Regions from separate parts of the Fusobacterium sp. IOR10 genome, predicted to be linked through region 2. Evidence: riboswitches for the same ligand, from Rfam matches in the RefSeq annotation. Region 2 holds a riboswitch; each other region holds the start of a gene.
What was found. A riboswitch is a leader RNA that binds a small molecule or an ion and turns the genes downstream of it on or off. The one in region 2 is predicted to bind S-adenosylmethionine.

Region 1: it holds a riboswitch for S-adenosylmethionine, as region 2 does, so the genes downstream of both, GIL12_RS09445 (methionine ABC transporter ATP-binding protein) here and metK (methionine adenosyltransferase) in region 2, are expected to answer to the same signal.
Region 3: it holds a riboswitch for S-adenosylmethionine, as region 2 does, so the genes downstream of both, megL (methionine gamma-lyase) here and metK (methionine adenosyltransferase) in region 2, are expected to answer to the same signal.
Region 4: it holds a riboswitch for S-adenosylmethionine, as region 2 does, so the genes downstream of both, metF (methylenetetrahydrofolate reductase [NAD(P)H]) here and metK (methionine adenosyltransferase) in region 2, are expected to answer to the same signal.

The regions. Positions count from the first base shown of each region.
Region 1 covers NZ_WJWY01000045.1:1,512-4,710, reverse strand. The annotation lists gene putP (sodium/proline symporter PutP) at 1-216, opposite strand, end outside; gene GIL12_RS09450 (hypothetical protein) at 712-1,062, shown strand; SAM riboswitch class I at 1,113-1,200, shown strand; gene GIL12_RS09445 (methionine ABC transporter ATP-binding protein) at 1,298-2,305, shown strand; gene GIL12_RS09440 (methionine ABC transporter permease) at 2,295-2,942, shown strand; gene GIL12_RS09435 (MetQ/NlpA family ABC transporter substrate-binding protein) at 2,968-3,199, shown strand, end outside.
Region 2 covers NZ_WJWY01000003.1:6,351-9,549, reverse strand. The annotation lists gene nusA (transcription termination factor NusA) at 1-212, opposite strand, end outside; gene rimP (ribosome maturation factor RimP) at 236-742, opposite strand; gene metK (methionine adenosyltransferase) at 885-2,039, opposite strand; SAM riboswitch class I at 2,149-2,236, opposite strand; gene GIL12_RS01010 (MipA/OmpV family protein) at 2,282-3,022, opposite strand; gene GIL12_RS01005 (polysaccharide deacetylase family protein) at 3,044-3,199, opposite strand, start outside.
Region 3 covers NZ_WJWY01000008.1:71,047-74,245, forward strand. The annotation lists gene GIL12_RS03555 (TonB-dependent receptor) at 1-1,637, shown strand, start outside; SAM riboswitch class I at 1,699-1,784, shown strand; partial or broken gene megL (methionine gamma-lyase) at 1,859-3,048, shown strand; gene corA (magnesium/cobalt transporter CorA) at 3,084-3,199, opposite strand, start outside.
Region 4 covers NZ_WJWY01000012.1:12,825-16,023, reverse strand. The annotation lists gene GIL12_RS04890 (homocysteine S-methyltransferase family protein) at 1-1,219, opposite strand, end outside; gene metF (methylenetetrahydrofolate reductase [NAD(P)H]) at 1,229-2,095, opposite strand; SAM riboswitch class I at 2,149-2,255, opposite strand; gene GIL12_RS04880 (TspO/MBR family protein) at 2,379-2,843, shown strand; gene GIL12_RS04875 (HU family DNA-binding protein) at 2,922-3,199, opposite strand, start outside.

The DNA.
Region 1 (3,199 bases), on a different contig from region 2:
CATTCCTGCTGAGTATACTGCTCCAGGTAAACCCATAAGAAGCCATCCACTCATATCACTTGCTTGAGCTGATAGGGCAGTTACCCAAGAACCCATCCCTCTTCCGCCTATTAAATAATCCTCTGCACTTTCTGTCTTCCTGTAGAAATAAATTCCAACTCCCACTAAAAATATTAAGTATACTACAAATGTTATCATTGTTTCCGTTGTCATCATTTTCCCCTCCATTTTTTAGTTAAACCTACAATAAATGTTACTTACATTTTTTAATTTTATATGAGTTCCCGGGGACTTTAATTAATTTCATAATTCAACTCCTTTATATTAATATTTTTTAAATAAAATAAAAAAACCATTTAATGCATCTTAATGCAGTTAAATGGCTTTATCTTATAAAGAAAAATTCTCTTTAGCATAGCTCAATTCCACATTAGATACAAATCCAAATTTTCAGCTTAAAATGGACTTATATCTATGACTTTCATCACACACACAAATCCTAATTAGGAACCATGGGGTTATGAAATTTTACTGTGATTGCTAATTTTTTCATGAATCTCTCCTTCTAATCTAAAATTTAATTTAAGTTTATTGTACCTATTTTTTAGATAAATGTCAATATTTTTTTGATTTTGCATTTTATAACTAGACTATACTTGGAATAAAGATTATAATATAACCACGAACTAAATTTAGTATTGGAGGCTCAAAATGGAAAAGATAATTATAAAATGTCCTAAATGTAAAAAGAAAATGAGAGTTAGAAATAAAGTGGCTAAATATAAATGCCCTAGTTGTTCTCATATTTATAAATTAAATAGATTTAAACTTATCCTTTTAAATATCAAGGGATTCTTTGTTGGTTTTGTTGATACAGTAGTTAGTATTAAATCTAGTATCATTTATAAGTTTAAATCTATGGTTTCAACTTATAAGTATATGAGTAAAGTTAGAAAAAATATGAGGTCTAATCCCAACTGGTCTAATTATCATAGAGAACAAAGAGAAATGAAAAATGCAAACAAACGTTCTTTTAAAGATATCTTTAAAAGAAAAAAATAAAAAAATGTTTGACAAAAGAAAGAAATTAGTATATTATTATTTCAACTAAATATCCATCAAGAGAAACTGAGGGACTGGCCCTTTGAAGTTTCAGCAACCTGCTAATATAGTGTGGTGCTAATTCCAGACAGATGGCGATGACCAAAAATCGTTGAACCCAATCTTTAAAACTTGATGAATATAGTTTTAAAGATTTTTTTTTATAAAATTTATACAATTAAGAAAGGAGCACTACATGATACGTATACAAAATGTTAATAAAACTTATCCCAATAATTTCATTGCAGTTAAAAATGTTAGTTTAAATATCAAAAGAGGTGACATATTTGGTGTTATTGGTTTAAGTGGAGCTGGAAAATCTTCTTTAATTAGACTTTTAAATAGATTAGAAGAGCCTACAAGTGGAAAAATTATTATTGATGGAACTGATATTACTTCTTTAAATAAAAAAGAATTACTAGAAAAAAGAAAAAAAATAGGAATGATATTTCAACATTTTAATCTTTTATCATCTAGAACAGTTTCAGAAAATATTGCTTTTTCTTTGGAAATAGCCAAATTAGAAAAATCAAAAATTAAATCAAGAGTTACTGAATTACTAGAACTTGTTGAACTTTCTGATAAAAAAGATTCTTATCCTAGTCAGCTAAGTGGAGGACAAAAGCAAAGGGTAGCAATAGCTAGAGCTCTTGCAAATAATCCTAAAATTTTATTATCAGATGAAGCAACTTCTGCTCTAGATCCTAAGACAACTAAATCAATTTTGGAGCTTATTAGAAATATTCAAAGTAAACTTGAACTTACAGTAGTTATGATAACCCATCAAATGGAAGTTATAAGAGATATTTGTAATAAAGTTGCTGTAATGTCCCATGGAGAAATTGTGGAAACTGGAGGAGTTCATCATATATTTTCTAATCCTAAAACAGAAACTACCAAGGAACTTATATCGTATCTTCCAAATAATGAAGAATCAACAGCTTCTTTAATGGAAACTAAGGGAAGTATGTTGATTAAAGTAAATTTTCTAGGTTCAATTTCAAAGGATCCAATTATTTCAAGAGCAATTAAAAAGTTTGACATTGACTTTAGTATAATCGGTGGTTCCATAGAAAATCTTTCTACTATGAAAGTTGGACATTTGTACGTTGAGCTTTCTGGAGATTTTAATGAACAAAAATTAGCTATAGACTGGTTAAGGGAAGAAGGAGTTATTGTGGAGGTGATATATAATGGTCTTTAATATGATTTTTAATTCTACTTTGGAAACTTTATACATGGTATTATTATCAGCTATATTTTCTTTAGTTATTGGTTTTCCAATAGGAATACTACTAGTTATTACAAAGGAAGGAAATATATGGGAAAAAAGAAAACTAAATCAAATTTTAGAATTTATTATTAATACTCTTAGATCTTTTCCCTTTATTATTTTAATGATATGTTTATTTCCCCTATCTAGACTAATCGTGGGGACAACAATAGGAGTTAATGCTGCTATTGTACCTCTTTCAATATCTGCTGCACCATTTGTAGCTAGAATCGTTGAGGGGGCTTTAAATGAAATTGATAAAGGTTTAATTGAAGCTAGTTCCAGTATGGGAGCAAATAATCTAACTATAATATTTAAAGTTATGATTCCTGAGACGCTTCCCCATCTTATTCATGGAATTACTGTAACTATAATTAGTCTTATTGGTTATTCTGCCATGGCTGGAACTATAGGAGCTGGAGGTCTTGGAGATTTAGCCATAAGATTTGGATATCAAAGATTTAAAGTTGATATTATGATTTATGCTGTTATTGTAATTATTATTTTAGTTCAATTAATACAAAGTTTAGGAAACTATCTTGTGGCCAAAACAAAAAAAAATAGATAATAAATATATAAGGGAGATGAATATTATGACAAAAACATTTAAAAAATTATTATTAACAGGAGTTAACCTATTACTTCTAAGTCAACTATCTTTTGGAAACACTATCTTAAGAGTTGGTGCTACACCTGTACCCCATGCTGAAATATTACAGGAAATTAAACCTGATTTAGCTAAAGAAGGGATTGATCTTAAAATAATTGAGTTCACTGATTATGTTACACCTAATTTAGCCCTTGCTGACAAAGATTTAGATGCTA
Region 2 (3,199 bases):
TCATCAACAATTGTTTTTAATTCATAAACTTTAATTTCTCCTGTTGTTCTGTTTATCTCAACTTTGACATTTTCTTCTTCTCCAAAATGTTTTTTATAAGCTGCTAAAAGGGCTTGCTCAACTGTTTCTAATAAACTTTCTTGGCTTAACCCCTTTGATTTCTCCAACTCTTCCAATGCTGCTAGAAATTTTTTTCCGTCTTTACCTTTCATTTTCTCCTCCTGAAGCCTAGACTTTAAATATCTTTAAAATCATAGACTAGATTAGATTTTCTAATCTCTTTAAATGGTATTTGCATTTCATCCTCTGTTTGAAGAAATACAATATTATTTTCAAATTTTGTTAGTACACCTTCAAAATTCTTTTTATCATTTAACTTATGCTTTAAACTTACTTTTATTTTTGACCCTTGAAATCTAATGAAATCTTCTGGTTTTTTTAAAGGTCTTTCTATTCCAGGTGAGGAAATTTCTAAAAAGAATTTTTTATCGATAATTTTATCTATATCATCACCAACTGCTGAGCTCACTTTAGCACAATCTCCCAATGATATCTCCTTATCTAAATATTCTATGTATATCCTTACATACCAATATCCTCCATCTTGAAGATACTCCACATCAACTAATTCCAGACCAAATTCTTTTAGAGTTGGATCTATTATCTTCTCAATTTTTTCTATAACTTTCAATTTATCTTCTTTTTCCAAAAACAACTCACCTCTCTTCCTAATCCTTACCATAAATAAAGAGTGGGTTTCCCCACTCTCCTCTAAACAATATACTTTACCAAGAAATTATACCATATAAATTCAAAAAAATCAATCATTCTTTGGATTTTTCCTAAGCAAATCATAGGCTTTTAAACAGATTTCCGTCCTAGAATTATAAGCCAAAATAGCTTTTTAATTCTTCAACTTTATCTAATTTTTCCCATGGAAGATCAATATCTGTTCTTCCAATATGACCAAAAGCTGCAAGATCTTGATATCTAAATTCACCACTTCTTAATTTCAACTCTTTTTCTATTCCTCTTGGTGTTAAATCAAATATTTTTTTAACTACTCTTGATAATTTCACTTCATCAACTTTACCTGTACCAAATGTATCTACTTTTATTGAAATTGGTTCTATTACTCCTATTGCATAAGATAGTTGAACCTCACATTTGTAAGCTAATCCAGCTGCAACTATATTTTTAGCAACCCATCTAGCAGCGTAAGCCCCTGATCTGTCAACTTTTGAAGGGTCTTTTCCAGAAAAAGCTCCTCCCCCATGTCTAAAATATCCACCATAGGTATCAACTATAATTTTTCTGCCTGTAAGTCCTGTGTCTCCATTTGGACCGCCGATTATAAATTGTCCTGTGGGATTGATAAATATTTTCTTTATATCTTCAAACTTCATGTTATATTTTTTAATTACAGGTTTAATTACTAATTCTTTTAAATCCTCGTGGATTTGTTCTTGAGTTACGTCTGGATTGTGTTGAGCTGAAACAACTATAGCTTCAATAAATTTAATGTTTTCTTCCCTGTCATAGGCTAATGTTACTTGAGATTTTGCATCTGGTCTAGCCCAAGTCAAAACTCCATTATCCTTTAAATCCACATAAACTCTTAATATTTCCCTTGCTAATACTAAAGCAAGAGGCATAAGTTCTGGGGTTTCTTTTACAGCTCCCCCAAACATAATACCTTGGTCTCCTGCTCCTCCTCTATCTACACCCATGGCAATGTCTGATGATTGAGCGTGTATTGAATTAAATACCCCACAATCACTATCAAATCCCATACCTGTTTTATATCCTATTTCTCTTATTTTATCTCTAACTACATCTTGAATATTTACAAAAGTTTTAGTGGTAATTTCTCCTCCAACTATTACTTGTCCTGTTGTACAAAAAACCTCACATGCTACTCTTGATTCTGGATCATCCTTTAAACATGCATCTAAAACTGCATCTGAAATTTGATCAGATACTTTATCTGGATGTCCTGGGGAAACGCATTCTGAAGTAAAATAAATTAAATCTTCCATTAATTCCTCCTTAAAATATATATACTTATATATTATATTTACTTAGTTATCACAAATTAAATTCAAAATAAAAAGTCCTTTCCATAGGAAAGGACATAATATCTACATTGTCCCATCTCTTTGGAATTAGCACCACACAATAAATGTAGGTTGCTGAGACATCTACGGGCCAATCCCTCCGTCTCTCTTGATGGTATTTCAGTTTATATTTTATTATTATTTGTTCAAAAAGTCAAGCTTTTTTAAAAAGTATATACAATTCCAACTCCACCTAAATAAATCAAACTATTACTAACAATGGGAGAATTTTTTATTTCACTTGAAAATTTCATTGCACCTAAAAATCCAAGCAATGAAAAAGCATCTGTTAATCTATAAGAACTTGTAACCCCAATTCCTAGTGAATAGCCACTTTCCCCATTATACTCATTTAAGGAAGTACTTGTACTGGCTTCTCCAGAGTCTATACCAAAATAATAATCAATAAAACTTGAATTATAATAGTTAAAATTAAAAGAAGGTTTTATTATTAAATTTTCATTAATTACATAAGGTTTTTGAATTCTAAGGGATAATTTTCCTCCCTCTTGGCCTATTTCTGCATTTAAAATTGTCTCAACATCATGAAGTCCATTGTAATATTTAAATTCACTTCCTAGCATAAATTGATAATCTCTGTCATCAATTCCTTTATATTTAGAATCTAAATCACTTCCATCAATTTTATATCCTCCAAAGGGAACTGCATATAAAGAAAATGCGTACACATCATCTTCCATTAACCTATACCCTATGTGTAACGTATTAGCTGTTGTAGAATCTATAAAATAATTGTCATATTCATAATTCAAAAATGGCAGTACATGACTTTTATCATCACCTTTAAAAAATTCACTTGTAACTCCATAACCAATTCCAACACTAGATGCTAAAGTAATTTGTGATACTAATGCTATCATGGGAAAAAAAGCTATTTTTTTCATAATTACCTCCCAGTTAATAATTTATTTATTCATATGTTTCTCTTCTCTTTTTATTTTTATAAAATTATATTTTCCTGTTACTTTTCTTTTAAAACTAAATTTTCCATTAGTTGGAAAAATCGCTATTCTTCTTATGTCAAATAAGTCTTCTTGAAAAGAAATGTCTCCATTATCTGT
Region 3 (3,199 bases), on a different contig from region 2:
TTGGGGAAAAAATAAATGATAATTTAACAGTTCAATTAAACTATTCTAAAAGTGAAAAGGATTGGTATTTTGTAGATACCTTTGACAACACTGAATATTTTTCTGGAGGCTTTAACTATAAAATAAGTGATAAACAAGCTGTAGCCTTAAAATATAGCCGTTTTGAGGAAGATGGGAAGTTTATTAAAACAGTTAAAAGTGGAAATCTTAAAAATTATGGTAGAGACTATCGCCCTGATACTAGCCTAGTTACAGTTGGAATTGATGAAAATAAGGAAAAAATAAAGAAAAGAATCAGTGGATATAATATTGCTGATAGGTTAGAGGAAAATTGGAAGGGAAGTTATTCTTTAAATATTAGTGATAACCTTGACTTATCAGTTGATGCCTTTCACAATGAGGGATATTTTAAAAATAATCCCTATGAATATGAAAGTGATCAGAAAATTGAGCAAAAAACTGATGGAATAAAGGCTAAACTAAACTACAAGTACACTGAAAAAAATAATATATTATTTGGTTTAGACTATTTCAAACAAAATGCAAGTATTAATTATGACGATATTACATCTAGAAAAGTTAGCAGTGGAGATGTTCCTGATATTAGTGCTGGGGAAAGTGTTGATAAATATGGATACATAGTTAACAAAGATGGAAATGACACTTACAAAGCTGACCAATTAAATTTTGATTATGAAAGATATGTTAAGGCCCTTTATTTCTTAAATATTTTCAAATACAAAAATTTAGAATTTACCCAAGGAGCTAGGTTTGATAGAACAGATTGGAGTACCTTTAAAAAAGCTGCTGGTGGTTGGGGAGTTCTAAATGGAACTAGTCATAGGGACAACTGGAACTATGAACTATCTGCTGGATATAACTATAGAGATACTGGTAAAATTTATGCTAGGTATGAAAGAGGTTTCACTGGACCAGATGGAATGGAAATAACAGATAGGGTCTATATAAATGGTGAAAAAGCAACTGTACTTACAAATGCAGAGGATGAAATTTTTGATATTTATGAAGTTGGATTAAGGGACTATGTTTTAGGTTCTGCCTTTAATTTAACACTTTTCTATAATGAAACTGATAACCAAATGGATAGATTCTATCATTTTTCAAATGGTCATTTAAATATGATAACTGACAATTTATACAAAACTCATAGATATGGGCTAGAAACATCCCTTAGTCAAAAAATTGGAAAATTTTCCTTTGAAGAAAGTTATACTTATTTAATGGGAAAATCAGATTACAACAATAAAGGAAAAGAGCTTAAAGGGGAAGTTTCCCTAGTTGATTCTGGACTTAAAAAAGTTCCAAAACATAATATTATGTTAAGTGGTAATTATAATTTCACAGATAATTTCTCTGGAGGTCTTACTTGGAAATATACAGGTTCTTATAATAATTTTACAAAGGAAACTAGCAGTGAAGATGGAATTGTTAAATCAAATACTGTTGTTGATCTATCCTTAAAATATAATCATCCAAATGGGATGAGTATTTATGGGGGAATAAATAATTTGTTTAATGAAGAATATTTTGGATATGTTAGTGGTAGCGGTAGCTATACCTATGTTATCCCTCAAGAAAAAAGATCATTCTATGCTGGATTTAGCTATATTTTCTAAATTAAAATTATTTAATTTATTGACAAATTTTTTCATTTGTTGTATCATAAGTGAAATTAAATATCCATCAAGAGAAACTGAGGGACTGGCCCGATGATGTTTCAGCAACCTATTTTATATGTGGTGCTAATTCCAGATAGATGAAAATCACTAATTTTAATATAGTGGCTCTATTACTTGATGGATGGTAATAGAGCCTTTTTTTATTTAGGAGGAAACTTATGACAAATTTAAAAAACAAGGGAATTGGAACAATATCAATACATGGAGGAAGCAAAAAAAATGCCTTTGGAGCCCTAACTACACCTATATTCCAAAGTTCAACTTTTATATTTGATTCTGCTGAACAAGGGGGAAGAAGATTTGCCCTAGAAGAAGATGGGTATATTTACGGTAGATTAGGTAATCCTACAGTTAGTGTTGTGGAAGAAAAATTAGCTCTACTTGAAAATGCTGAAGCTGGTCTTGGTACTGCCTCTGGAATGGGAGCAATCAGTTCTACATTTTGGACTTTCCTTAAAAGTGGAGATCATATAGTTACTGATAAAACTCTATATGGATGTGCCTTTGCCTTTTTAAATGCAGGTATTTCTAGATTTGGTGTTGAAGTTAGTTTTATAGATACATCTGATTTACAAGCTGTTAAAGATGCTATTAAACCTAATACTAAAATAATATATTTAGAAACTCCAACAAACCCAAATTTAAAAATAGTTGACATTGAAGCTATTGGTAAAATAGCTAAAAATTATGAAAATATTAAATTAATAGTTGATAATACCTTTGCATCTCCATATTGTCAAAACCTTTGGATTTAGGTGCAGACATAGTTGTTCACTCAGCTACAAAATATATTAATGGTCACGGAGACTTACTTGCAGGTTTTGTTCTTGGGAAAAAAGAAGATTTAGATCAAATTAGATTTGTTGGAATAAAGGATATGACTGGTGCAGTTTTAGCACCTGCAGAGGCTAGTTTAATAATCAGAGGTTTAAAAACTTTCCAAGTTAGAATGGAAAGACATTGTGAAAGTGCTCTAAAGGTTGCTAGATTTTTAGAAGGTCATCCTAAAATAAAAAAAGTATACTATCCTGGTCTTGAATCTCACAAGGGATATGAAATTGCTAAAAAACAAATGATAAACTTTGGTGGAACTCTAGCCTTTGAATTACAAGGGGGATTTGAAGCTGGTAAAAAGCTTTTAAATACAGTTGAACTTTGTACCCTTGCTGTTAGTCTTGGATGTACTGAAACATTAATTGAGCATCCTGCTTCAATGACTCACTCTCCATACACTAAGGAAGAGCTTAAGGCTGCTGGACTTGATGAGGGGCTAGTTAGACTGTCTGTTGGTCTTGAAGACATAGAAGATATTATTGAAGATTTAGAAACTGCATTAAAAAATTTATAATATATATATAAAAGTCGTACTAGATTCTAGTACGACTACCACCATTTTTTCTTTTTAAAATAAATTATCATAATCACTATTATTAATAGCATAACACCTAAAGTGTAAAAATATCCATTTGGATTTTCTAGCTCAGGCATATGTTTAAAGT
Region 4 (3,199 bases), on a different contig from region 2:
TTAAATACTTTTCCATTTCAAGGGAAGAGTCAAGTAATCCATCATCTAAATTAATATCCAAAATATTTGCTCCATTTTTTATTTGATTTCTAGCTATCTCCAATGCTTTTATATAATTTTCTTCCTCTATTAATCTTTTGAAAAGTTTAGAACCTGCAACATTGTTTCTTTCTCCAACTGGAGAAAACTTACCTTTAAAATCATAAATTTCATTTCCAGATAAAATATAATTATGTTTTTTTTCTAGATTAAACTTTCTTGGCTCTTTATTCTTTGTGGCAGAAACTATTTCTTTAATGTGTTCAAAGCTAGTTCCACAACATCCACCTACAATATTTAAATGCTTCCCATCAATAAGTTCTCTTAGATAAGATACTGTTATTTGAGGAGTTTCATTGTATTTTCCCTCTTCATTTGGAAGACCTGCATTTGGATATAATGAAATAGGTTTATCTACAAATTTTCCTAATTTCTTTATAAGAGGAATTAAATCCTTTGCACCAAAAGAACAATTTAAACCAAAGGATATAATTGATTTTCTATCAAGGGCCACTGCTAAAGACTCCATGCTTTGTCCTGATAATAATTTTCCTTGTTTATTAACAGTCATTGAAATCATAATTGGTAAATTTATATTTTTGTATGCAAATACTTCCTCTGCAGCTAAAAGAGCTGCCTTTGCATTAAGTCCATCGAAAATAGTTTCTATTAAAACTATATCTATCCCCCCATTAACAAGTCCTAAAATTTGCTCATAATAGATTTCTTTTAAATAATCAAAAGTTAAGCTTCTTTCGTATGGAATATTTCCAACAGGTATTGAAAGACTTTTACTTGTTGGGCCTATTGACCCTGCTATAAATATTTTTTTCTTGTATTTTTCAAAAAATTTTGTTGTTGCTTCCTTTGCTAAAGCAGCGCTTTTCTTTGCTATTTCATATGCTTTTTCTTGAAGATTATATTCCCCTAATGAAATTCTATTTGCATTAAAAGAATTTGTCTCTATTATGTCTGCCCCAGCTTCCATGTATTTAAAATGAATATCTTTAATAATACTAGGGTTTGTTATATTTAAAATTTCATTGCAACCTTTTAAAAATGTTTTGTGATTTTTAAATGCTTCTCCTTTGAAATCTTCCTCTGTTAAATTATAGTTTTGTATTTCTGTCCCTGTTGCCCCATCAAGAACTAGTATTTTATTTTTTAATTTATCAAACATAATTACCTCCTAAAATGTTTCTCTTATTCTAGCAATATTTTCCATTATTTTCTTGGCAATTTCAGGCTTATTCATTGTGTATATATGAACTCCCTTAACATCTGAAGCAATTAGTTCAATTATTTGTTCTGTTGCATACCCAATTCCAGCTTCCTTTAAAGCCTCTGGATTGTCCTCATACTTATCTAATATTCTTTGAAGTTTTGGAGGAATTTTCGCTCCACAAAGAGATGTTATTTTTTTTATTTGCTTACTATTTGTAATTGGTATTATACCTGCTATAACTGGAATATTAATTTCCAACTTCTTTAATTTTTCTAAAAATTCAAAGAAATTATTATTGTCAAAAAACATTTGTGAAATTAAAAAATCTGTTCCTGATTCAACTTTCTTCTTTAAATTAAATAAGTCCAACAAATCATTATTTTCTTGATGAGTTTCTGAATAAACTGCTCCTCCAATACAATATTTATCCTTTAACTTTAAAAAATCAACTAAATCACTTGCATATTTAAAATCTCCCTTATCTAAATTTAAATATTCCTTTGGAGGATCTCCTCTTAAAGCTAAAATATTTTCAATATTATATTTTTCAAAGTCTTTTAATACATGTTCAATTTCTTTTTTGCTTGCTCCTATACAAGTTAAATGTGCCAATGAACAAATATTTTTACTTTGAATTTTTTCTGCAATTTCTGCTGTTTTTCTCATTCCTGATCCATTAGCTCCATAAGTTACACTTATAAAATCTGGACCAAGTTCTGATAATTTATCTATAACAGAGTAAACTTCTTCCAAAGAATAATATTTATTTGGTGGAAAAACTTCAAAGGATATAGTTGTCTTTTTTTTCTCAAATATTTCTTTTATTTTCATCTTTTCTCTCCCTTATAATAAAAAATCCTCACATCTTTTGATAGATGTGAGGAGTCTCATATGATATATTCGCCATCTATCAGGAATTAGCACCACACTTCTTTCAAAGTAGGTTGCTGAAGTCTCTTCGGGCCTGTCCCTCAACTTCTCTATATGGTATTTAATTTAAAACATTCTATCACAATGAATTATCAAAGTCAATTCTTTACAATTAATTTTGTAATATGACTTTCTTGATGTATAATACATATATAGATATTATTTTGATTTAAGGAGGATTTTTATGAAAAATTTTAAGCTATCTAAATTTATTTTATGCCTATTAATACCCACTCTTTTTGGAGGTATTTCAGGATTCTTTAATCAAAATTCAGTGGAGTTATATGAAAAACTTGTGCTTCCTGACTTTGCTCCCCCTTCATTTGTATTTCCACTAGTGTGGACTTTCCTTTATACTTTTATGGGAATAGGCCTTTATTTAATTCTTGAAAAAAGAAATCATAAATTAGCTGTAACTAGTTTTTATATTCAATTAACTTCTAATTTTATATGGCCATTTGTGTTTTTTAAATTTCATTTAATTGTTCCTGGTTTTTATTTACACATGTTCCTTTTATTAGCTGTTATATGGATGACTTTTAATTTCTTTAGATTAAATAAATTTGCAGGTATTTTACAAATACCTTATATTATTTGGTTAAGTTTTGCAGGATATTTAAATTATTATATTGTTTTACTCAATGCATAATTTTAGATATAAATAAAAAAAGATGAATCCTATATTTATAGAATTCATCTTTTTTATTGTTTACAGTATAATTATTTTTTACTTTGATTTCTTTTTTGTTTTTGATTTTGCAACTTTTTCTTCTAGAGATTTTCCTACTCTAAATTTAACAACTTTTTTTGCTTTTACTTGCATTTTTTCACCTGTTTGAGGGTTTCTAACTTCTCTTGCTGATCTTTCTGTTACTTCCCATTTACCCCAACCAACAAAACCTACTGAATTTCCTTTTTCTAAATTATCAGTTACAGTATCCAAAAATAAATTTACAAACTTTTCTGCATCTTTTTTTGCTATTTCGCCCTTTTCAGCAATATCCA